One region of the Exiguobacterium sp. SH3S1 genome, then DNA from elsewhere that is predicted to be linked to it. Evidence: riboswitches for the same ligand, from Rfam matches in the RefSeq annotation. Region 1 holds a riboswitch; each other region holds the start of a gene.
What was found. A riboswitch is a leader RNA that binds a small molecule or an ion and turns the genes downstream of it on or off. The one in region 1 is predicted to bind S-adenosylmethionine.
Positions count from the first base shown of each region.

Region 2: it holds a riboswitch for S-adenosylmethionine, as region 1 does, so the genes downstream of both, EVJ26_RS03840 (methionine ABC transporter ATP-binding protein) here and msrA (peptide-methionine (S)-S-oxide reductase MsrA) in region 1, are expected to answer to the same signal.
Region 3: it holds a riboswitch for S-adenosylmethionine, as region 1 does, so the genes downstream of both, EVJ26_RS13075 (aminotransferase class I/II-fold pyridoxal phosphate-dependent enzyme) here and msrA (peptide-methionine (S)-S-oxide reductase MsrA) in region 1, are expected to answer to the same signal.

Region 1 covers NZ_SJUW01000005.1:33,818-42,283, forward strand. The annotation lists gene EVJ26_RS06945 (lysozyme family protein) at 1-379, shown strand, start outside; gene EVJ26_RS06950 (DUF1643 domain-containing protein) at 413-1,000, shown strand; gene EVJ26_RS06955 (GTP-binding protein) at 1,019-2,215, opposite strand; gene EVJ26_RS06960 (hypothetical protein) at 2,551-2,817, opposite strand; gene EVJ26_RS06965 (SMP-30/gluconolactonase/LRE family protein) at 2,830-3,711, opposite strand; gene rlmN (dual-specificity RNA methyltransferase RlmN) at 3,875-4,936, opposite strand; gene EVJ26_RS06975 (amidase family protein) at 5,006-6,400, opposite strand; gene EVJ26_RS14465 (hypothetical protein) at 6,521-6,682, shown strand; SAM riboswitch class I at 6,727-6,826, shown strand; gene msrA (peptide-methionine (S)-S-oxide reductase MsrA) at 6,889-7,407, shown strand; gene EVJ26_RS06985 (GRP family sugar transporter) at 7,437-8,300, opposite strand; tRNA gene EVJ26_RS06990 (tRNA-Ala) at 8,443-8,466, shown strand, end outside.
Region 2 covers NZ_SJUW01000002.1:211,979-220,444, forward strand. The annotation lists gene EVJ26_RS03810 (cysteine desulfurase) at 1-199, opposite strand, end outside; gene sufD (Fe-S cluster assembly protein SufD) at 201-1,469, opposite strand; gene sufC (Fe-S cluster assembly ATPase SufC) at 1,482-2,243, opposite strand; gene EVJ26_RS03825 (MDR family MFS transporter) at 2,416-3,630, opposite strand; gene EVJ26_RS03830 (MetQ/NlpA family ABC transporter substrate-binding protein) at 3,735-4,565, opposite strand; gene EVJ26_RS03835 (methionine ABC transporter permease) at 4,594-5,256, opposite strand; gene EVJ26_RS03840 (methionine ABC transporter ATP-binding protein) at 5,246-6,274, opposite strand; SAM riboswitch class I at 6,353-6,458, opposite strand; gene EVJ26_RS03845 (thioredoxin family protein) at 6,911-7,168, opposite strand; gene EVJ26_RS03850 (PTS sugar transporter subunit IIC) at 7,358-8,413, shown strand; gene gcvH (glycine cleavage system protein GcvH) at 8,458-8,466, opposite strand, start outside.
Region 3 covers NZ_SJUW01000015.1:38,054-44,346, reverse strand. The annotation lists gene EVJ26_RS13090 (peptide MFS transporter) at 1-955, opposite strand, end outside; gene EVJ26_RS14525 (hypothetical protein) at 1,097-1,306, opposite strand; gene EVJ26_RS13085 (MDR family MFS transporter) at 1,261-2,379, opposite strand; gene EVJ26_RS13080 (AI-2E family transporter) at 2,639-3,739, opposite strand; SAM riboswitch class I at 3,917-4,017, shown strand; gene EVJ26_RS13075 (aminotransferase class I/II-fold pyridoxal phosphate-dependent enzyme) at 4,094-5,269, shown strand; gene EVJ26_RS13070 (iron-containing alcohol dehydrogenase) at 5,266-6,282, shown strand.

The sequences.
Region 1 (8,466 bases):
CGATACGGATGACCAAAAAGGTGATGTCCCGGAAGACGAAGTCGATTTGACCGACTTGACGCTGATTGAGCAGTACGGCGGCTTAGGCCGAGACGGGGATGATGACGGCAAGGCCGACCCTCATAGTTTGGTCGACTCGGCCCATGCCGCCGCTTACTATTTGAGCGAGCACGGCGGGCAGACGACTGATTCGGTCGACTCGATTCAAAACGCCATCTTTGAATACAACCGGAGTGACCAGTACGTGTCAGACGTCATGTCCTTTTATGAGCAGTACCAGGACGAGCTGTCGTTACTGCCTGGTGACGCGACGACGACAACGCAGCAGGTCGCCCGGTATACGATCCGGTATCTCGATTGGTTCGCAGGCTGGGCATGACCCGGCACTATTTGGTTAAAGTGAGGAAACAACATGAACACGCATATCGAGGAAGTGACGATTCGAGTCAAATCGATATTTAACGAAGACAAGACAAAGCGTTACATGCGAACGTATGAATTCACCGATGTCGTCGATGGGGTAATTTGTGCCGTCATCATCTATTCTCCACGGATGAGCGATGCGTTCTTATCAGGTACGACATCTCAACGTGCCTACATGCTCATGCGGAACCATTTGGACAAACCGATCCGCGAGATGCGCGTCATCAGTCTCGTCCCGACGCTCGCCATCAATGACAACCTACCCTACGTCGAGTCCCAACTCGACGAAGTGAATTTTCATTACGTGGAAGAGACGCTCGACGAGGTCGAGACGAGCGGCGGCATGATCATCGTCGGTTGGGGCTCACCCGGACGCCTCATGCACCATTCCACACTGTACAAGACGTTATTCGCCGAGCATGAGGCGAGCATGTATTGTATCGGTACGACGTCAAAAGGCGAACCGCAACAAATTCGCATGGCCAACGAAAATACGATACTCGAAGCGTTCAATAACGAATCGATCAAACCGAAATTTAAGATCTTGAAAGAGACAAAACAGGACGACTCGAAATGAGTCGTCCTGTTTTGTCTCTTATTCGTATGTCCGTACCGCGTCATATCCCGGCAAGTTGTCCGAGAGCGTCGACCAATCTGACGCCATCTCCTCATCCGACAGCAGACAACGGTCGAGTTCACGCTCGACAGGCTCACGGTCCATCCGCTGACCGATTAACACGAGCTCGGTCTGTCGATCCCCATACGGCTCGATGTAATCCGTCTCGAGCTCTGGTTCGGCGGCAAACATCTGCTGTCGCTCTACTTCCGGGAGTGTCGCCAACCAGCGGCCGGCGTGTTCGAGCGTCGACGCGTACCCCGCTTGTGAGAACAAGCAGGCGATGTCGCTCCGAGAAGCGATCCATAAAAACCCTTTGGCCCGGACGATTTCTTCCGGGAACTGTTCGATCCACGCGAGCAACCGCTCGGGATGGAACGGACGGCGGCGGCGATAGACGAATGAACTGATGCCGTATTCTTCGGTTTCAGGGGTATGGTCGTCTGTCTCGAGCTCTTGGATCCATCCGGCGGCGTGCATCGCCTGGTCAAAGTCGAACAGGTTCACGTTTAAAATGTCAGACAAACTCACGTTGCCGTATGTGCTTGTCAGTAACCTCGCTGCTGGGTTTAGCGCACGAAGCAGACCCGCAATCTCATTCAGTTCGGCTTCCGTGACCCGGTCCGCCTTGTTGAGGACGATGATGTCGGCAAACTCGACTTGGTCGACGAGTAGATCGACGACTTCACGGACGTCATCCGTGCCGACAGCCTGTTTACGTTCATGCAGCGATTCGCCCGAATTGAAATCTTTTAAAAATCGATATGCGTCGACGACCGTCACCATCGCGTCAACATACACCCGGCTCGTCAAGTCGATACCCAAGGCTTCATCCGCATATGTAAACGTCTGCGCGACCGGGATCGGTTCTGAGATGCCTGACGACTCGATGATGATGCCGTCGAGCTGTCGGTCAGTCGCGATCTCGCTGACCGCCTCGAGTAAATCTTCTCGCAACGTGCAGCAGATGCAACCGTTAGACAGCTCCACCAACTTCTCGTCCGTCCGCGAAAAGCCCGCCCCTTCAATCAATCGCTCATCGATGTTCAGTTCACTCATATCGTTCACGATGACGGCATATTTTTTACCGTCCCGATTGTTCAACATATGATTGAGCAACGTCGTCTTGCCACTTCCCAAATATCCGGACAAGACTGTGATCGGAATTCGTTTCATGATGTATACCACCTTTAAATCGTAATCATTACTTTTTAGATAATGAACGGGATCACGTCCGTTGTCAACAAAAATACACGCTCAAAAGGAGCGTGTTTTCTTGTTGACTAACATGATTGTTATCGCTCGTCCTTCCGGCGCCCATGCTTTCCGCAGGCAATCCCGGAGCCGCATCGCGACTCGCGTCGCTGCTGGGTCTCCGTTGGATTGCTTTCCTGCGGGAGTCGGGGCGCCATCGAACGAGCAACGCAAACGGTCGCCATCTAGCGGCCATATGTCTTTTTCTGAGGCCTCGACGGCCGAAGAAAAAGCTCTGGATATGTTCTTCGTACCGGTTATTCTTCTAACGCTTTCCGTTCTGCCTCAGAGCGAGGATACGTGTTCGCTTGCCAATCGGCCCGGTAAATCGAATCAAGTTGCGTCAATCCGACCTCGTCATCATCCTTATCGGCATCCACACTCGGCGTCTCGTCCCACTTTGGTTCAAGATACGTATGGTCTTCTTTCCGGGCCCGGTCGTCCAATATCTTTTGAATCCCGACCCGAGCCACCGCCGCTAGTGCCAATCCGATTCCCGCTCGCACGAGCAATCGCTTCACCATAGCCTTCCCTCCTTAACGACCAAACCGATAAAGTGGCATCCCTTTCACGTCCGTATCGATCTTGAAGACCGAACCCGCATCCGGATGAGCGGCGAGCGCCTCGTCGTCCATGCCTTCCCGTGCCGTCGTGATTGCCAATTGTTTTAAGTCATCCCCGATAAAACTACACGACGTGACGTTCGGCGCCGGGACGATGACTTCAAGCACTTTTTCACCCGTCTCCGGATTCCACCGCGTGACGCGCCCGCCTGCAAAGTGGGCAATCCATAAAAAGCCGTCTTCATCCGACGTCATGCCGTCCGGGAACCCGTCCTCATTCTTGAAATCAATGACGACCTCACCTTCCCCGAGCGTGCCCGTTTTCAAATCGAACGGGAACTTGCGAACCGTCTCGGTCGGCGTATCGATATGGTAAAACGACGTATGGTCAGGTGACCACGTCAACCCGTTCGATAACGTCAATCCGCTCAACATGACCTCGGTCGTGCCGTCGCGGTTCAAGCGGAACAACGTCGCCTGCTCAGACTCGTCTTTTAAGTGGAGCGTCCCGGCGAAGACACGACCGTACGGGTCGGCTTTCCCATCGTTGAAGCGAAGGACACCTTCCGGGTCATCAAGTTCGACGAGTTTATCGAGTTGTTTCGACGTTTCATCCCACTCATAGATACCATCCTTCAATCCGACGATCACGCCGTCGGTCACTTTAGGGACGACAAACCCGACCTGCTGTCCCATATCAAACGAAGATAATTCATCTTCTTTCTCATCGTACCACCAGAGCGCGTGCCCTTCGATATCGACCCAGTAGAACCGCTTCAGTTCAGCGTCCCAGCAAGGCCCTTCCCCGAGCGTGTTTCTGACTCGAATCCATAACGTAGCGTTTACTGTCTCCATTGAATTGCCTCCACTCTCTGCTTTGATATCAAAAGACTATTCCCTGAGGGGGTAAGGACTATTCATCATTCACAAAAATGTTTAAAGATATTTCTCGTTTGACGCATTATACGCCCGGGCACGATAAAAGCGCTCCGAATCGGTTTCGATTCGGAGCGCTCGTTTATTTGGCGCCTTCGACGTTCATTTGTTTACTGCGTAATTGACCGCATGCCGCATCGATATCGGTCCCGTGCTCGAGACGCACGCCCGTATTGATGCCCCGTTTTTTCAAGACGTCGTAAAACGCCATGATGTCCTCGGTCGTACTCCGTTCGTACTGGATGTGCTCGTTGACCGGGTTGTATGGGATCAAGTTGACGTAAGACTTGTCTTTGATGTCATTGATCAACGCCGCGAGTTCTTCGGCATGTTCTGGCAAGTCGTTCACTTTCGAGAGCAAGATGTACTCGAACGTGATCCGTTTATTCGTCTTCTCGACGTAGTAACGGATCGCCGGCATCAGTTTATCGAGCGGGAACGCCCGGTTGATCTTCATGATTCTCGTCCGCAGCGCATCGTTTGGCGCGTGCAGCGAGAGGGCCAAGTTGATGCGCAGGTCAAGGTCCGCGAACTTGTAGATCTTGTCGGCGAGCCCACTCGTCGAGACGTTGATTTTACGAGGAGCGATCGCGAGACCGCGCTCGTCTTTGACGACACGGAGGAAGTCGACCAAGTTATCAAAGTTATCGAACGGCTCCCCGATTCCCATGACGACGATGTGGCTGACGCGGTCATCTTCACCGACCTCGTCTAAATAGTGTTGGACGGTCATGATCTGTTCGACGACCTCGCCGGCCGTCAAGTCGCGTGTTTTCTTCAAGAGGCCGCTCGCACAGAAACTACAGCCGATGTTGCACCCGACTTGTGTCGTCACACAGACGGAACGTCCATACTTATGGCGCATGAGCACCGTTTCGATATAATGCCCGTCGTGCAGTTTAAGTAAGAATTTGACCGTGCCGTCACCCGCTTCTTGTTTGACGAACAGTTCTTGTGTCGTCAGCGCATAGTTCGCCTCAAGCTGTTCGCGCACTTCGGGACGAACCGCGATCTCGTCGAGCCGTCTGACACGGTCGATGTAAAGCGAGTCCCATATTTGTCTGGCGTGGTAGGCACTGTATCCCCAAGATACGCAAGCGTCCGACAGCTGATCAAATGTCAGCCCATATATAGATGATTTCATTGTAATCTGTCCTTTCTTCAATCCGCATACGTACCATTGTAGCGGACGTGAGCGACAGGTGCAACGTTCTTACATAGGCGGGATCGGACGCGTCACGTGGCGTTCGAACGCGTAGGCGATGCGGATGAGGTCTCGTTCCGCATAGCTCGTACCCGTGAATGACAGCCCGAAAGGTGCCCCGCTCTGTTTGAGCTTGTATGGGATCGTGACCGTCGGGTGCCCTGCCTTCGCCGCCATATCGTAATTCAAGTCGTGTGGCAACGCCAGGGCGTGAAGCGTTTGTTCCATCAATAAACGATCGAGGCCGTCCGTTTTCGCGTGCCGGACGTCGGCTAAGCGTCGCTCTAGGTAGCTCGACTCGGTCAAACGCCCTAATAACTGATTCGCTTTCTCGAACGTAACTTGTCCATGCGGGATCGTTTCCGGGTGACGCTTGTTCCAGTCCATCAAGTCCTTGAGCGTTTCATATGGGAGCGCTGTCGTCGCCAAATACGCCTCAATCCCGAGCTTGAACTCATGGTAGAGGACGTCGCCTTGGTCAAGTCCGTCGTTTGACGGCAGGTCGACTTCGACGAGCTCGACCCCGCTCGCTTTGAGTAACGCCAGCGCTTCTTGATAGAGCGTCTGTTCTTCATCCGACAGTTCCGCCTTCACGAAACCGACGCGCATGCCGACGGCTTGACGCTCGTCGAGACACGTCCGGTACGGTGGACCGGCCGGCAGATGTGTCGTCGCCGGGTCCGAGTCGTCTTCCCCGCACATCGCTTCTAGTGCGAGCACCGCGTCGCGGAGCGTCCGCGCCATCGGACCGGCCGTATCTTGCGACCGCGAAATCGGGATAATCCCACTCCGGCTGATGAGCCCGACCGTCGGTTTGATGCCGACGATGCCGTTATGGACGCTCGGATGGATGATCGACCCGCTCGTCTCGCTGCCGACGGCGAGCATCGTCAAGTTCGCCGCAACGGCAGCCGCCGAGCCAGAGCTCGAACCGCCGACGTCGAGATTGTCACCATACGGATTGAGCGTCTGGCCACCGACCCCGCTCCATCCGTTCGGCATGTCCTCCGTCAAAAAATTGGCCCATTCCGATAAGTTGGTTTTGCCGAGAATGACCGCCCCATGCTCACGGAGGCGGCGGACGAGTTCAGCGTCACGACCCGCAAAGTGATGCTCGAGCGCCACGGCGCCGGCAGTCGTCCTCATGAGTCCCGCCGTCTCGATGTTGTCCTTGAGTAAAACGGGAATACCGAGGAGTGGCAGCCGGTCTCCGCGTCGGTAGGCACGGTCGGCCGCCTCCGCCTCGAACAACGCGTCCGGGTTCACTTGGATGACCGCTTTCAGTTTATCGTTCAAGCTAGCGATCCGTGTCAAATAGTAGGCCGTCACGTCCCGGGCCGTGAACGTCCCTTCTTTATAGCCGCACTGTGCGGTCTCGATGTCTAGTTCAAATAAGTCTTGCATCCAATTCCCTCCTTATAGGCAATGTTATTCGGTATTCGCTGAATGCATCGAATCCCCTTCTTTTTATCGCCATTGGATGTGCAACTTGATACACTAGAAGAAACGTTATTGGAGGTAGCCATGTCCCGCTCTTACATCCTTGTTTTACTGTCCGTGTTCGCCCTGTTCTTTCTACAATTGTTCGGGGATGATTTGCCGTGGGCATTCCCTGCGTCCATCGCCCTCATTATCTTGATTGTTGGTGCCACGCTATTTCAACTTCGGCGCACACCAAATCGTTGACGTTTAAACGAGACAGATGATATGATGCTGTCACCAACTACATATCGATATCTTGAGTGAACGAGAGACCTGGCTCTATGACTTCACAGCAACCTGCTTCGGCAAGGTGCTACTTCCAGCAAGGCATCGCCTTGGACGATATGACAAAACGCTCATGTCGATGACATGGGCGCTTTTTTTGGAATGAACATGAGGGGGATTTTATTTTGGAAAAAGCTACATTCGCAGGCGGTTGTTTTTGGTGCATGGTGACACCGTTCGAGGAACAGCCAGGCATCGAAGGCATCGTATCCGGCTATACGGGCGGACACGTCGACAATCCGACGTATAAAGACGTCAAGACAGGCACGAGCGGTCATTACGAGGTCGTCGAGATCACGTTCGATCCGTCTCAGTTCGCGTATGAGCGCTTGCTCGAACTGTATTGGATTCAGACTGACCCGACCGACGACGGCGGCCAGTTCCAAGACCGCGGGCAACAATATGCGCCCGCCATCTTCTATCATACGGAAGAACAACGCGTGAAAGCAGAACAGAGCCGCGACGCGCTCGCTGCGAGCGGAAAGTTCAAACAACCGATTGTGACGAAAATCTTACCGGCTGACGTCTTTTACCCGGCCGAAGACTATCATCAAGATTATCATAAAAAAAATCCGGCCCACTATAAAGCGGACCGGAAACAATCTGGCCGTGACGAGTTCATCGACCAGACGTGGACAAGCTGACAACGACGGGCCTCATACCCGTCGTTTTTTTAGCTCTTCGCGAGCCCTAACATAAAACCGGCGACCACGATCAGACCGATCCCCATAAACACGAAGACGCGTTCTTTCGACGTCTTTTCTTCTTTTAGCAAGTAAATGCCACCGAGTGTCGCGACGACGACGTTCAGTTGAGACAGTGCGAACGACGTGGCGATGCCGACTTCTCCGCTCGAGACGAACAACCCGAAGTTCCCGATCCCCCAGGCAAGCCCGGCGAAGATGTTCTTGAACGTCTTCGGATCAAACTTTTTCACATCTTTTTCACGAAGACTGAACAAGAGCGCGGCGATGAACATCCCGAGTGACTGCGGTAGGATGGCGGTGATGCCATCGACCTCAAAGTAGTTGGTGAGGACGGCGTACGTCACGTAACCGATGCTCGAAACGAGCAGCACGAGTAGCCCTTTTTTCAAAGCACTACTGCTGTCAGATTCTTTATGTTGTTGATATGACGTCATGACGGCCCCGATGATGATCAAGACGAGGGCCGAGAAGCCGAGCCATAGTTCAGTCGGCGTCTTCCAGTCCCCAAGGACGATGACCCCGAACAGTGATGTCCCGACAAGCTGCATCCCTGTACTGATTGGCATCGCTTTCGAGACGCTCAAAATTTGGAATGACTGGAATTGAAGGTATTGTCCGAGCGCCCAGAACACACCCGATATGAAACCAGTCACGATCGCGAGCGTCGTGAACTCTGGTTTGAAGACGAGCGCGATGACAGTCGCCATTACCATCGCGCCGATCGTCGTGCCGACCAATTGTTGAATCGGCTTGCCGCCGACAATAGATACGATAAGCGGGATACTCCCCCACATGAGTGCGGGCAGTAGCGCCAGCAAAATCATCTCCATATGTTGCACCTGCTTTCTTAATATAACATTCTGTCTGTTCTTCCCGGCTCTAGCGCCCAATAAACTTCAAAAATGATTTTCAAAGTTCTTTCGTTTTTCTTGTTGCCAAATCATTTATTAGAATGATATAATAATTTCCAACGGGGCATTAGCTCAGCTGGGAGAG
Region 2 (8,466 bases), on a different contig from region 1:
ACGCATCCGTCGCGTGCGTGCCGAGCGTATGGACGCCACGGTGCACGTTCGAGTGGATACGGCGATAGTAATCCTCGATCGCCTCGATGACAGCAAGCGGTTTTTGGGAGCTCGCCGCACTGTCGAGATAGACGAGCGGATGGCCGTTGATTTCCTGATCTAAAATCGGGAACTGTTTACGAATCGAGGCATCAATCATCTTAACGCACTTTCCCTTCGATGACTTCACGGAGACGGTCTTTGACCGACTCGATCGCGAGTTGCTCGACGACCGGGTTCAAGAATCCGTGAATGATTAAACGTTCAGCTTCTTTACGCGACAGACCGCGGCTCATCAAGTAGTACAACTGAATGTCGTCGACGCGTCCGACTGAAGCGGCATGGCCGGCCATAACGTCATCCTCATCGATGAGGAGGATCGGGTTGGCGTCGCCCCGTGCTTTTTCAGACAACATGAGGACGCGTTCCGTTTGGACACCGTTCGACTTCGAGGCACCGTGATGAATCATCGATGTCCCGCTGAAGATCGCCGTTGCCGAGTCTTTTTGAACACCGTGGATCAAGATGAATCCTTCCGACGACTTCCCAAAGTGGTCGGTCCGGATGTTGAAGTTTTGTTTCTGTGCGCCACGACCGATCGTGACCGCTTTCGTGTTCGAGTACGTGTTGTCTCCGACGAGATGCGTCTTCGTCTCGACGAGCGAGTTGCCGTCGTTCATATGTCCGAGTGCCCAATCAAGATGAGCGTTCTCGTAGACGACACCGCGGCGGTTCATGAACGTGAGTGCTGACTCAGCGAGCTGGTCGACCCCACCGAATACGACTTTCGCGTTCGCTCCGACGAACACTTCCGTCACGGCGTTGACCGTGTGCGGCTCATTCGTGTTCGACAAGAAACTTTCGACATACGTCACTTCACTGCCTTCGTCGGCGACGACGATCGTATGGTGGTACAACGAACCGTTCGCTTGTTCCATCGTGAAGATGGCTTGGAGCGGGTCTTTCAATTGCATGTTTTTCGGGACGTACAAGAAAGCCCCACCGTTCGTGAGCGCTGCGTTCAAGGCAGACAAGCGATCTTCGTCAACCCGAACGCCTTCTGTCATGAAGTATTTCTCGACGAGGTCCGGATGTTGTTCCATCGCTTGTTGGATTCCCATGAACAAGACGCCTTCCGGCATCGTAAGTTCGTTATAGACGACATGACCGTTGCGTTCAACGAGCACGTTTGTCCGGTGGTCTCCGAGCAATGCTTCGATTTCAGGCGTCAACCCGTCAAGCTTCGCGAGTTCGACGTCTCCGCTTGTGAAATCCCATTTATCAATCTTGATCTTTTCAACTTTAGGCAAGGCGAGAGTCGGCGCAAGTTCTGCTGCTTCTTTACGTCGGTTGACCATCCATGCTGGTCCACCGAGCGCCTCTGCACGTGCCGCTACTGCTTGTGCATCTAATTCAAATTGTACGGTCATCGTACAGCCCCCTTACGCTTCTGTGTCTACTGTCATCCCAAGATCTTGCTTCACCCAGTCGTAACCTTCTGCTTCGAGTCGTTGTGCGAGCTCTTTGCCACCCGACATGACGATTTTCCCGTCGATCATGATGTGGACGAAGTCTGGCTCGATATAGTTGAGGAGACGCTGATAGTGCGTGATGATCAAGCAACCGAACTCTTCAGTGCGCATTTCGTTGACGCCTTTGGCGACGACTTTGAGCGCATCGATATCAAGACCTGAATCGATCTCGTCAAGAATCGCGATGTTCGGTTTGATCATCATCATTTGAAGGATCTCGTTACGTTTTTTCTCTCCGCCCGAGAAGCCTTCGTTCAAATAGCGGTGTGCCATTTCTGAAGGGATCTCAAGAACGCCCATCTTCGAATCGAGTTCGCGGATGAATTTCATAAGTGAGATCTCTTCGCCTTCTTCACGGCGCGAGTTGATCGCTGAACGCAAGAAGTCGGCGTTCGTGACACCGCTGATTTCAGCCGGATATTGCATCGCGAGGAACATGCCTGCTTGCGCACGTTCATTTACTTCCATCTCGAGGACGTCTTCTCCGTTCAAGTCGACGCTTCCTCCTGTCACTTCGTACAATGGATGACCCATGAGGGCAGATGCGAGTGTTGATTTACCAGTCCCGTTAGGACCCATGATGGCGTGAATTTCGCCACCTTTAATTTCAAGATTAAGACCTTTGACGATCTCTTTTCCTTCGATTGAGACGCGGAGGTCATCAATTTTCATGTGTGGTACGTTAGACATTCGGATACCCCTTCCGTTTTCTCGCCATTTGTGGCGTAGATTAGATATATTCTAATCTTAATCTAGGCAATTTTTTATTTCAAGCGACTCACCTTATATTTCATTCTCAATAGAACATAAATGTTGAGAATGAGAACATCGGGAAATCAAGATATTATCCAACATTTTCCTCGACTTGAGCCGAATTCGCTTGTTTTTCCCGTAGCGCGCCGGTGAAGAAAAAGGCGCCACACGCGGTCAGAACGGCTAGGCTCCCAAATACAGGGAGCGACGCGTTGTCGAAGCCGTCGAGCAGCAGTCCGCCGATGACCGGCCCGATCGATTGACCGAGTGCCGTCAACCCCATCGCCCCGAAATACGTGCCACGCAAATGTTCCGGTGCCAACTCGTCCGTCAACACGTCCGTCATCGTGAACATGAGCACTTCCCCGACCGTGAAGATGACCATCGCGACGAACAATACCCACACCTCGGCAGCGAAGCCGATTAACAACAGCCCAATCGAGAGCGTCGCGATCCCAAAGAACAGCGACTTGATCGGTGAGACGCGAATGCCGAACCGCATGATCGGATACTGCACGATGAGCACGGTGATCGCGTTGACCGTCAACAGATAAGCGAACAGGCGCGACCCGTCACTGAATCCGTCGTGAAACGCGATGAACTGCGGCAACGTCGAATTGAATTGACTGTAGCCGATGATGGCGAAGATCATGCCGATGATGACGAAGCGGAACGTCTTGTCTTCTTTTAACACACGGAACGTCTCCGTCAGGCGCGGCCGGACTTTGACGCCGTCCCCTTCTTCAAACGGATATTTCCGGAACAACGTCGAGATGACGAGGCCGTAAAGGACATAGACGGCGGTCACGACGAAGAACGCGCTCTTCGCTCCCGTAAGTGATAAGACGACCGCAAGGAGCGGTCCGATCGCCGCAGCGATGTTGATCATGAAGTAGCGCACGTTATAGACGATGACACGCTGGTCAGGTTGCGTCGTGTCGCTGATCAAGGCCCGAGACGCCGGTTCAAGGAATGAACGTGAAACCCCCATCAATACCGAAAATATGTAAAACCAAATCAACTCGGTTGCGAGCGCGAAGCCGGTGAACGTCAAAGCGTTCAAGCCGATACCGATCAACATCAGCTGTTTGCGCCCGTAGCGGTCAGACAGCGTCCCCCCGAAAAAGCTCATAAATAGACCGGATAATGCCGACGTCGCGAACACTGTCCCGATCACGCTCGCCGAGAAACCGAGCGTCGCGAGATAAATCGCAAAAAACGGCATGACAAAAAACGTCGACAGCCGTGCAAAAAATGTACCGAACAAGACGCCAAGCGTCAGCGGATGAATGTGTCGTATGCTCACCCGGATCCCCCCTTTTTCTACATATAAATAGTTTACTTCTATTATTGAAGCAAAACCACTGCAAACAAAAAAGGCCCGGGATGTCCCAAGCCTAAAATCAATCATTATTTAACCGGTACGACCGCACCTTTGTACTCATCTAAGATCCACTGTTGTGTCTCTTCTGATGTCAATACTTCAAGGAGTGCCTTGACGCGCTCATCGTCCTCGTCGCCTTCACGCGTGACGATCAAGTTGACGTACGGTGAGTCTTCGCCTTCAAGAGCAATTGCGTCTTCGAGCGGGTTGAGGCCGGCATCAATCGCGTAGTTCGTGTTGATGAGGACGGCATCGCCTTCACCGTTGTTGAACGCTTGCGGGAGAAGTGCCGCTTCGACGTCCGTCTTGAACTTCAAGTTTTTCGGGTTGTCGACGATGTCAGCGACTGTCGCGTCTGTCGTCTTGCCGTCAGCGAGCGTGAGCAAGCCTTCTGTTTGAAGCATCGTCAAGATTCGTCCGTGGTCAGCGACCGACGAGCTCATGATGATTTCAGCGCCGTCCGGAAGCTCATCGAGTGATTTGTAGTCTTGTGAGTAGACACCGATCGGCTCGATGTGGACGCCGCCGGCTGAAGCGAATTTATAGTCTTTGTTCTCAGCCATTTGTGACTCGAGGTACGGCTCGTGTTGGAAGTAGTTCGCGTCGAGCTCGCCATTCGCGAGCGTTTTGTTCGGGAGCACGTAGTCTTGGAACTTCTTGATTTCAAGCGTGTAGCCTTTTTCTTCATATTCGTCTTGGACGTGCTCTAAAATCTCGGCGTGTGGTACGTTCGACGCGCCGATGATGAGCGTTTTATCGTCGCCCGAGCCTGATTCTGAGTCCCCGCCGCCACATGCCGCGAGAATTGTGAGTGCTGAAGCTGCTGTCAATCCGAGTACTGTTTTCCATGATTTCATTATGATACCCTCCAAATTTTCTATTTGATCAAGCGGAACGCTTGTCGATTTTTGAGACGAGTCGATCGCCGATGAACTGAACGACGAAGACGATGACTAAGATCAATACGGTCGCGACGAACGTGACGTCGCTTTGTGAACGCTGGAACCCTTCGAGGAACGCCAAGTTCCCGAGGCCACCGCCCCCGACGACTCCGGCCATGGCCGTGTAACCGACGATGGCGACGATCGTCACCGTGATGCCTGACACGATGGCCGGGAGTGCTTCCGGGAACAACACTTTATAGACGATCTGCCATTTCGTCGCGCCCATCGACTCGGCCGCCTCGATGACGCCGCGGTCGACTTCACGAAGCGCGAGCTCGACCATGCGCGCATAGAACGGGGCCGCCCCAATGATGAGCGCCGGGAGCGCCGCCGTCGAGCCGAGCATCGTCCCGACGATGAGGAGTGTGAACGGGATGAGCAAGATGATCAAAATGATGAACGGGATCGAGCGGAACACGTTGACGACCGCGCTGATGATCGTGTAAATCGGACGATTCTTCGTCATGAGTGGTTCGTTCGTGACATATAAGAGCATGCCGAGGGCGAGACCGATGACGAATGTCGCGGCTCCCGCGACGAGCGTCATATAGAGCGTCTCCCACGTCTGTTCGAACATGACTTGCCAGTCTACATTAGGAAACATCGTTTTCTACCTCCACTCCCACTGCCTGCGACCGGATTGAGGCGATGGCCCGCTCGACTTCAGCCGGCTCTCCGATCAATTGGATGAATAGCGTCCCGAGCGCACCGACTTGCGACTGCGTCACGTTACCGCCGATGATGTTGAAGCCGATGTCGTGCTGTTTCAACACTTCCGATAAAATCGGCTGTTCGGCCGTCTCGTTCAAGAACTTGAGCTTGACGATTTGGCCGCTCGGATAACGTGCTTTCAAATGCTCGAACGTGAGCGACATGTCGTCGACGGCACCGATCTGTTTGACGAACTCTTTCGTGATCGGCTGTTCCGGATGTTGGAACACGTCCGCGACTTGGCCGGTCTCGACGACCTTCCCTGCCTCCATGACGGCGACGCGATGACAGATTTTTTGGATGACGTGCATCTCATGGGTGATGAGGACGATCGTCAGTCCGAGTTTCTTATTGATGCTGACGAGCAGTTCGAGGATCGAATCGGTCGTCTTCGGGTCGAGTGCGCTCGTCGCTTCATCGCAGAGGAGCACTTCTGGATTTGTAGCGAGCGCGCGGGCAATCCCGACTCGCTGTTTTTGACCGCCCGATAGTTGCGACGGATAGCTGTCTTCACGTCCGGCGAGACCGACGAGATCGACGAGCTCTTGGACGCGGCGTTTACGTTCACTGGCCGGTACCCCGATCAGTTCGAGCGGGAAGCTGATGTTCTCAGCGACCGTGCGCGACCATAACAAGTTGAAGTGTTGGAACACCATCGAGACGTTTTTGCGCACCCCGCGCAGTTCTTTCGGAGTGAGCTTCGTCAGCTCGCTCCCGGCGACGACGATTTCACCGCTTGACGGTGCCTCGAGCCGGTTGAGCAGACGAATGAGCGTCGACTTCCCCGCCCCTGAATATCCGATTATTCCAAAAATTTCGCCGCTCTCGATTGTGAGCGACACATCATCGACCGCCTGGACCCGACCGTTCTTCGTGTCGAACCATTTGGCCACGTTACGTAATTGAATCAATACCTTTCCCTCCTGACAACAAAAAAAGTACACACGTTTGAGCAAACGTGCGTACTTTATCGGTACGGACAACGATTGCTCTCATCTTCCAAGGTTCTCACCTTGCTGGAATTAGCACCATTTCGGATTGCTCCGCGGTTGCTGGGCGTCATAGGGCCAGTCCCTCAGCCTCTCTTGATAAGAGTGTTGTTTATTCGATTAGCTTTATAATAGCGACACATTATTTTCATGTCAAACTATTTTGTGCGAAAAATCAAAAAAAGGTGCCATCCGAGGATGACACAGAACGTAGCACCTTGAGTCACGGAAGGACAACCCATAGATGAAACTCTTTTGCCCGATCAGAGTGTTCATCCTTATATGGGGGATTCAAGCCATCCATCACTCGGCCTTAGAACGTACCGTGCGGTTACGCGGTCGGTGTCCCTGCGCTTGATTTTTTTGGGGGACAATCTAAGGGAAGGTCCACCTAAAAGTCGCGTAAAGTGATGCACCGGCTGTTCTAAAACGTCTTGATGGCTGGAAAATCTCGTCCTATATTGTGTTCAAGTAAGATGTTGTAATGAATATACCATTCGTGAACTTTCTGTGTCAACTGATTATTTAAAATTTTCTGATTATTCTAATCATCCTATCTCATTTAACGAAAGATAGGACGTGCTGCACGTTTTGAAACGCATATAATCGGTCTTCGACTTGGCCGTCTTTAAGCTTTAACAGCGCCGGTACGCTCATCACTTGATACGCTTCTAACTCTTGCGGGATAAAGTTGGCGTCCTGCTTGTCGATCGCGAGTGTCGGGTCGACCGCTTCGACGACCGCGAGCATCCGCTCGGCCACAGCGCATGTTCCACACATCGGGGCGTATATATATAACAATCCGTCTGAAATCATTTTCTCTCACCTCTTCTATAAGTATATGAATGTGAGTCGATCTGTTCAAAAGTTGTGCTCAACTGGAAAAATCTGAATAGTTCAACATTTCTTGTTGACGCTCGCCCAAAAGAGGCATAGTATGGTCATTAACTTTATCGCTTTCGTACATAACAGCAAACACGTAGAAAAGGACAGGTGAATCCACCCATGACGGAACAAACGAAACTGACAGGCAAACAATTTTTGATGAACGTATTGAACGGACTCAGCCTCGCCATTTTAATCGCCCTCATCCCGAGCGCGCTCCTCGGCGAGCTCACGAAAGCAATCCTTCCTTATATTCCGTCGCTACAGTTCATCTTAGATGCGACGACGATCGCGATGCGCCTCTTACCCGTCATCATCGGTGTAGCCGTTGCCATGCAGTTCGGACGTTCTGCGCTCGAGGCCGGCACGATCGGCATTGCGACCCAGGTCGGGAGCGGCGCCATCCGCATCGAGGCAGGTGCGTTCCTCATGGCCGGAATCGGTGACGTCATCACGGCCGGCGTGACGGCCGCACTTGCGACATATATGGTCATGCAGTTGTCACCACGATTAAAGACGTACACCGTGCTCGTCTTACCGATGACGGTCATCGTCATCGCCGGCGGGATCGGCATGTTCTTACTCACGTACATCTCCCAGATCACGACGTACATCGGCACCATCATCATGACGATGACTGAACTCCAGCCGATTATGATGGGCATGTTGATCGCGATGGCGTTCTCGCTCATCATCGTCTCTCCGATCTCGACGGTCGGGATCGCGACGGCGATCAGCCTGTCCGGTGTTGCCGCCGGGGCCGCCAACCTCGGTGTCGTCGCGGCCGGCTTCGGTCTCGCCATCGCCGGGTGGCAGATGAATGCCACCGGGACATCAATCGCTCACTTCCTCGGCTCACCGAAAATTCAAATGGCAAATTTCGTCCGCCGTCCGATCATGATGCTGCCTGTGCTCGCGAACGCGGCCATTCTCGGGGCGCTCGCCGGTATCCTCCGTATCGAGGGGACACCGATCAGCGCCGGTTTCGGCGTCTCCGGGCTCATCGGACCTGTCAACGCCCTGCACTTGATGCCAGGCGGATTCGCCCTATGGAACGTCATGCTCGTCATCGTCTTGTTCGGCCTCATTCCGGTGACGCTCGGGATTGTCTTCTATCGCCTGTTCAACCGGACATCACTCATCCAGCCTGAACATTACCGCCTCGACTTCGACTAAATCAAAAAATCCCGGCTTCTCATAAAGAGAAACCGGGATTTTTGTTAGCCTTG
Region 3 (6,293 bases), on a different contig from region 1:
AGCTTGCCAAAATCGTCGCGCCCTGTTCTTGAATCGCCCAGAACATGACCGAGGCGATGAAGAGCGGGATGTAGGCGATGATGCGTGACCGCTCGACTTCTGTCGTTTTCGGGCTCCGGTACATGACGATGAAGTAGATCGTCGGGATGGCGATTCCGAACACACCGACGAGTCCGATGAACGTGTTGATCGTGAACAAGCCTTGTGGGATCAGGATGGCCAGTAATCCTCCGATGAGGATGACGGCCAATGTCGTGTACTTGATCGCATTCTTCTTTTCAGACGCCGTCAACGGGTTCGGCACGTAAGACCCGGCGAGGCCGAGGTTGCCTTTTTTCGTGAGGACGAAGACGACGAGACCGATGAACATCCCGACCGCGGCGAGGGCGAAGCCCCAATGGAAGCCGTAGCTCTTTTGGACGCCGCCGACGATCAAAGGCGAGATGAAGGCCCCGAGGTTGATCCCCATGTAGAAGATACTGAACCCGGCGTCACGGCGACGGTCCGTCTCGTGGTACAGGTCACCGACGATACTCGACACGTTCGGCTTCAACAGTCCGGTCCCGATGACGATGAGACCCATCGAGATGAACAAGAACGTGAGGCTGCCCGGGATCGACAAGACGATATGACCGAGCATGATGAACACACCACCGAAAAATACGGCCCGGGACGTCCCGAAGACGCGGTCGGCGAGCCATCCCCCGATGACTCCTGACATGTAGACGAGCGCGCCGTACACGGACATGATCGACAAGGCGACGTTCTGGTCGAGCCCGAGACCGCCTTCCGATACCTCGTAATACATGTAGAAGACGAGGATGGCCCGCATCCCGTAGTACGAGAAACGTTCCCAAAATTCAGTGAAGAACAACGTGAACAAGCCTTTCGGCTGTCCGAAAAATCCTTTTTGTGGCACACTGTCCACAATTTTCTGTTTATCGATCCTTTCCATGAAAGATCCCTCCTTGACCGTATTATCATAAGAAGAATCATTATGTTTGTAAAGGAAAAATGAAAGTGAAGTTCAAATTTTAACAGGTTTGAAACGAAACTAAAATCCACCTAAACCAAGTTGTTTAGGTGGATTGATGAACTAAGCAGTCTTTTGTTTAGCTTCTTCCGCGCTGACGTATCTCCCGAGGCGCCAATAGATGAAACCCGACAGACAACTCGCCGCCCCGACGAGGATGAGGGCGATGTGCCCGGCGCGCTGGTCGAGGAACAGGCTGGCCATGAGCGGCGCGGTCACACCGCCGATCAACCATTGGATGCTGGCGGCGCGGTCACACCGCCGATCAACCATTGGATGCTGGCGGCCCCGTTATAGGCACCGCGCATGTTCTCGGGGGCGATCATGGCGATGAACGTCTGTTGGACGGGCGACATGATCATCTCGCCGAGCGTATAGAACGCGTATACGGCGAGCAGGATACCGACGAGGACGAGGTACGGGGTGCCGAGCGTATAGAGGAGCCGCGGCACGACCGCGATCAACATCATCCCGATCCCGAAAATCGTCGCCCCGACCAGCATGACGTTGCCGAACGGTTTGCGCCCGAGTTTTGAGGCGATCGGGAATTGGAACAAGACGACCATGATGCCGTTCAAGGCGAGCAGATAGGCGAACGGGTTCTCGCGGTCGGTGAACGACGGCATCGACTCTTTCAAGAACAGCGGCAACATGCTCTCGATCAGCGAGAAGCCCATCGAGATGAAGACTCCGGCGAAGATGAAGACGAGAAAGACTTTGTCGTTGTAAAAGACGCGCAAGACGTCACGGTTCGACGGTGTGTCCTGCCCGGTCGTCTCAGGGAGCGACTCGCGGATGAAACGTCCGAGAACGAGCGCATAAAAGGCAAAGACGAACGCTGCCGTGAAGAAGATGTACTGTCGGTCGATGAACAAGACGGCACTGCCGAGCAGGGGACCGAACGCCGCGCCGATATTATGCCCCATCCGTAAGAGACCGAACGCCTCGTTCATCTGTTCCGGCTCGGTCACGTCGGCGACCATCGCGCTCGCGGCCGGGTGGAACAACGAGTTCGTCAAGCCGAGCATGGCGTTCAAGAGCAGGAGCGGCCAAAACGTTTCCGCGAAAGCGAAACCGATGAGGGCGACCGCATCACCGAGGATGGCGGTCATCATGACCGGCTTTCGGCCATACAGGTCGGCGAGACGTCCGCCGACGACCGAGCCGATGAGCGCCATGATCGGTCCGGTCGCCAAGATGACACCGACTTGGACGTAGCTGTCGAGCTTGTCGCTGTAATAGAGGACGAGGAACGGGGCGATCATGAACATCATGACACCGGTGATCGTCTCGCCGAGGAAACGAATCCAAATGTTACGGTCGAGCCGTTTGAGTGATTGAATCATACGTTTCACCTGCTTCTACAAAATAAAAGGGACGAAGGATGCACGGAGGCATACTCGTCCCTACTTAACCTATGTACGCCTCGGAAGACAGGCGGGTGACTTCAGTTCATGAAACGGAAGACCCCGACCCGTCAGTATGAAATTGGATACGATGTGGCTGCGTCATGACTGACATGGCGGGTCCTCCTTTCTGAAAGTTTACTCTTCATTTCAACTGTATGACAGATTCTTGAAATGTGTCAACATATTTTGACTTGCGTCATAACAGTTCATTTAAATTCTTGCGGGTGAGCCGATAATCGATCAACCGGGACAAGACGACCTGAATCATCGCGGTCACGGGTACGCTGATAAACATCCCGACGAGGCCGAACAGGCTCCCCCCGATGATGATCGATGTGATGACCCAGAACGGGGTGATCCCGACGCTGTCGCCGAGAATTTTCGGGCCGAGCCAGAGTCCGTCGAACTGTTGCAGCAAGAAGATGAACAACAAGACGAGCAGGGCCGTGAACGGATCGTAGAAGTAGGTGATGATGAACGCCGGGATCATCCCTAAGAGCGGCCCGACGTATGGGATGAAGTTCAGCACCCCGATGATGACACCGAGCAAGAGCGCGTACGGCGCGCCGATGATCAAGAGCCCGATGACGGCCATCACGCCGATGATGAGACAGTCGAGCGACTTTCCGATGATGTAGCGTTTAAAGATATAGTCCATCTCTTGGAAGATGTCGATCGTCGTCTTCGCCGAGGCGACCGGGAACATCGCATACAGCAGACGTTTGAACATCCGGGCGAACACTTCCTTGTCTTTCAACAAGTAGATCGAGATGACGATCCCGATCAACAAGTTGATCAACGTCATCGTGAAGCTCGACACGTAACCGACCGAAGACACGACGGCCGTCTCGACCCATCCGGAATACCGCTCCTCGAACCGGTTCAAGTCGATGGCTTGGGCGATCGTCTCGTTGTATTCTCTCAAATACGTGTTGAATTGACCGAGGAAGCTATCGATTTGGCGAATATAAAACGGGAGCTCCTCGATGAGAGACGCGACACTCGAATAGATGCGAGGGAACAGCGTCACCGCTGACACGACAAGGATCCCGATGAACGTGACGTAGACGATCAACAAGCCTTGGTAGCGCTTCAAGTGGAACCGTTCTTCTATGTAGGACAGGACGGTGTTGAGGAGCAGCGCGATGGCGATTCCCATGATGATCGGCGTCAACAGCTGAAACGCATATTGCAGGACCCGAGAGATCGTGTCCGGCTCACTGATGACTTTCCATAGGACGAGCAGAATCAGCCCGATCACGCTTAACTTCCATATCAATTGACGGTTTAGTTCCAATGGTCTATCCCCTCATGCTGTAAATTTTGCAGAATAACGTTCATCTTTTACTATGAACGTTTTTTTACCGGGATTCAATAGCGCCAAGGAATTTTTGAAATAAGGATTGACAAGGTTGGTAACGTTTGGTTTACTAAATGACATATTACAGAAATTATCAATTGCATATAAAAACACTTTCTATCAAGAGAAGCGGAGGGACTGGCCCGATGAAGCTTCAGCAACAGATTGTTTCAATACTGTGCTAATTCCAGCAAGGTGACCTTGAGAGATGGAAAGGTGGTTGTTTGAATACGTCCGTATCTCGACACCCCTTTCCTCGGAAAGGGGTGTTTTTGCATAGGAGGACTATTCATGACAGACAGACGCTCGAAGTTACTTAAAACGTTACCACCCCAGCATTTCGTCGGACTCGCCGCTGAAGTCGCCGCACTCGAGCGTTCAGGCCGCGACGTCATCCGGCTCGGCCAAGGGACGCCCGACTTGCCGACACCAGCCCCGATCTGCGAGGCGTTGCAGACGGCCCTGCTCGACCCGGCGACACACCAATACGGACCGTTCCGGGGACAGACGCGCCTGAAGCAAGCGGTCGCGACGTTCTACCAGACCGAATACGGCGTCGCGCTCGATGCCGAGACCGAAGTGGCCATCTTGATCGGCAGCAAGTCGGGACTCATCACGCTCCCGCAATGTGTGCTCGAGCCAGGTGACGGCATGTTGCTCCCGAACCCGGGCTACCCGGACTACATCTCGGGGGCGCGTCTCGCCGGTGCGGTCGTCCACGACCTCGTCCTCCGGGAAGAGAACGGTTATCTTCCTGATTATGAGACGCTCGATCCGCAGGGAGCGCGACTCATGTATTTGAACTACCCGAGCAATCCGACCGGTGCCGTCGCGTCGCCCGCGTTCTTTGACGACACGGTCCGTTTCGCGAATAAGCATGACCTCATGGTCGTCCACGACTTCGCCTACGGCAGCATCGGTTTCGACGGTCACGTCCCGCCGAGCTTCCTGCAGACGCCGGGAGCGAAAGACATCGGCATCGAGGTGTATACGATGTCGAAGGCGTTCAACATGTCCGGCTGGCGGGTCGCTTTCGCCGTCGGCAACCGCGACATCATCGAGGCGATCAACACGTATCAGGACCACGTCCATGTGAGCGTGTTCTCGGCCATCCAAGAGGCGGCCATCGCCGCGCTCGAGTCACCGCGTTCGCTCCGGGACGACTTGTCACGGTTGTATGAGGCCCGCCGCGACCGGCTCGTCGACGGGTTACGTCAGGCCGGATGGGACATCACGGCCCCGAGCGGCTCGTTCTTCGTCTGGGCGAAAGTGCCGGACGGGGACGCCAAATCGTTCTCGCATAAGCTGCTCCACGAGGCAGGGGTCGCCGTGACGCCGGGCTATTTCTTCGGCTCAGAAGGCGAGCGGTACGTCCGGTTCGGACTCGTCTCCGCCGAGTCGAAGATCGACGAGGCCGTCGAGCGGATCGAGAAACTGTTCGCGACGTATGAAGAGGTCCGGGCATGATCCGCCAAGCCGTGCTCGAGTACGACCATGCGGATGACGCGCTCGAGCGGCTCGATGAATTGATCGCTGGCCGTCGTGCTCACGTGCTGCGCGGCCAGAACGGTTTTGACGTCGTCAAGCGCGTCCTGCCAGCGATCACTGCCTATCCGACATCGCTGTTCCGTGGCGAATGCACGGACGCGGAGGTCGAACGGCTCCGTTTGAAGGATGTGGATGTCCTCCTTGCCGTCGGTGGGGGCAAGCTCGTCGATACGGCGAAACTCGTCGCTTACCGGCAAGGTGTCCCGCTGATCGTCATCCCGACGCTCGCCTCGAACTGTGCCGCCTTCACACCGCTCAGCGTCATCTATGACGAGCAGGGCGCCTATGACCGCTACGACGTGTTCCGCGTCGTCATCGAGCGGGTCATCGTCGACGCGAGGGTCGTGACGGACTCGCCGTACGACTACTTCCGAGCCGGCGTCATCGACACGGTCGCCAAGTTTTACGAGGCCCGCTATTTGAGCGGCGACAGTTCGCCTGATGCCGGCGTCAATACCGGTCTCGCCTTGGCCGAGCAATGCGGCCGGCTCGTCGAACTCGACTTGAGTGAGTCCAGTTTCACCGCGTATGGGCCAGAGACCCGGTTCGCGGTCGATCACATCCTTGCCGTCGGCGGTGCCGTCGGTGGTTTCGGGGACGCCGGGACACGCGTCGCCGTCGCCCACGCCGTCCACAACGCGCTCAGCCGCTTCGAGTCGACCCATCCGTTCTTACATGGCGACAAGGTCGGCTTCGGCCTCCTTGTCCAAGAACGGTTGCGTGGCTCGTCTGACGCCCCGTATTTAGAGGCGTGGCTCGCCAGGATCGGCGCGCCGACGTCACTTGAGACGCTCGGACTCGTTCCGGCCGACATCCCGCAACTGGTCGACGCGGTCCGGGCCGAGACTGAATTGCAACGCTCACCCGTCCCGCTCGATATTGACTATTTGAAAATAATTTTTGAAAATTCAGTATTTTCTGTTTACAAATAAAAGGATTAAAA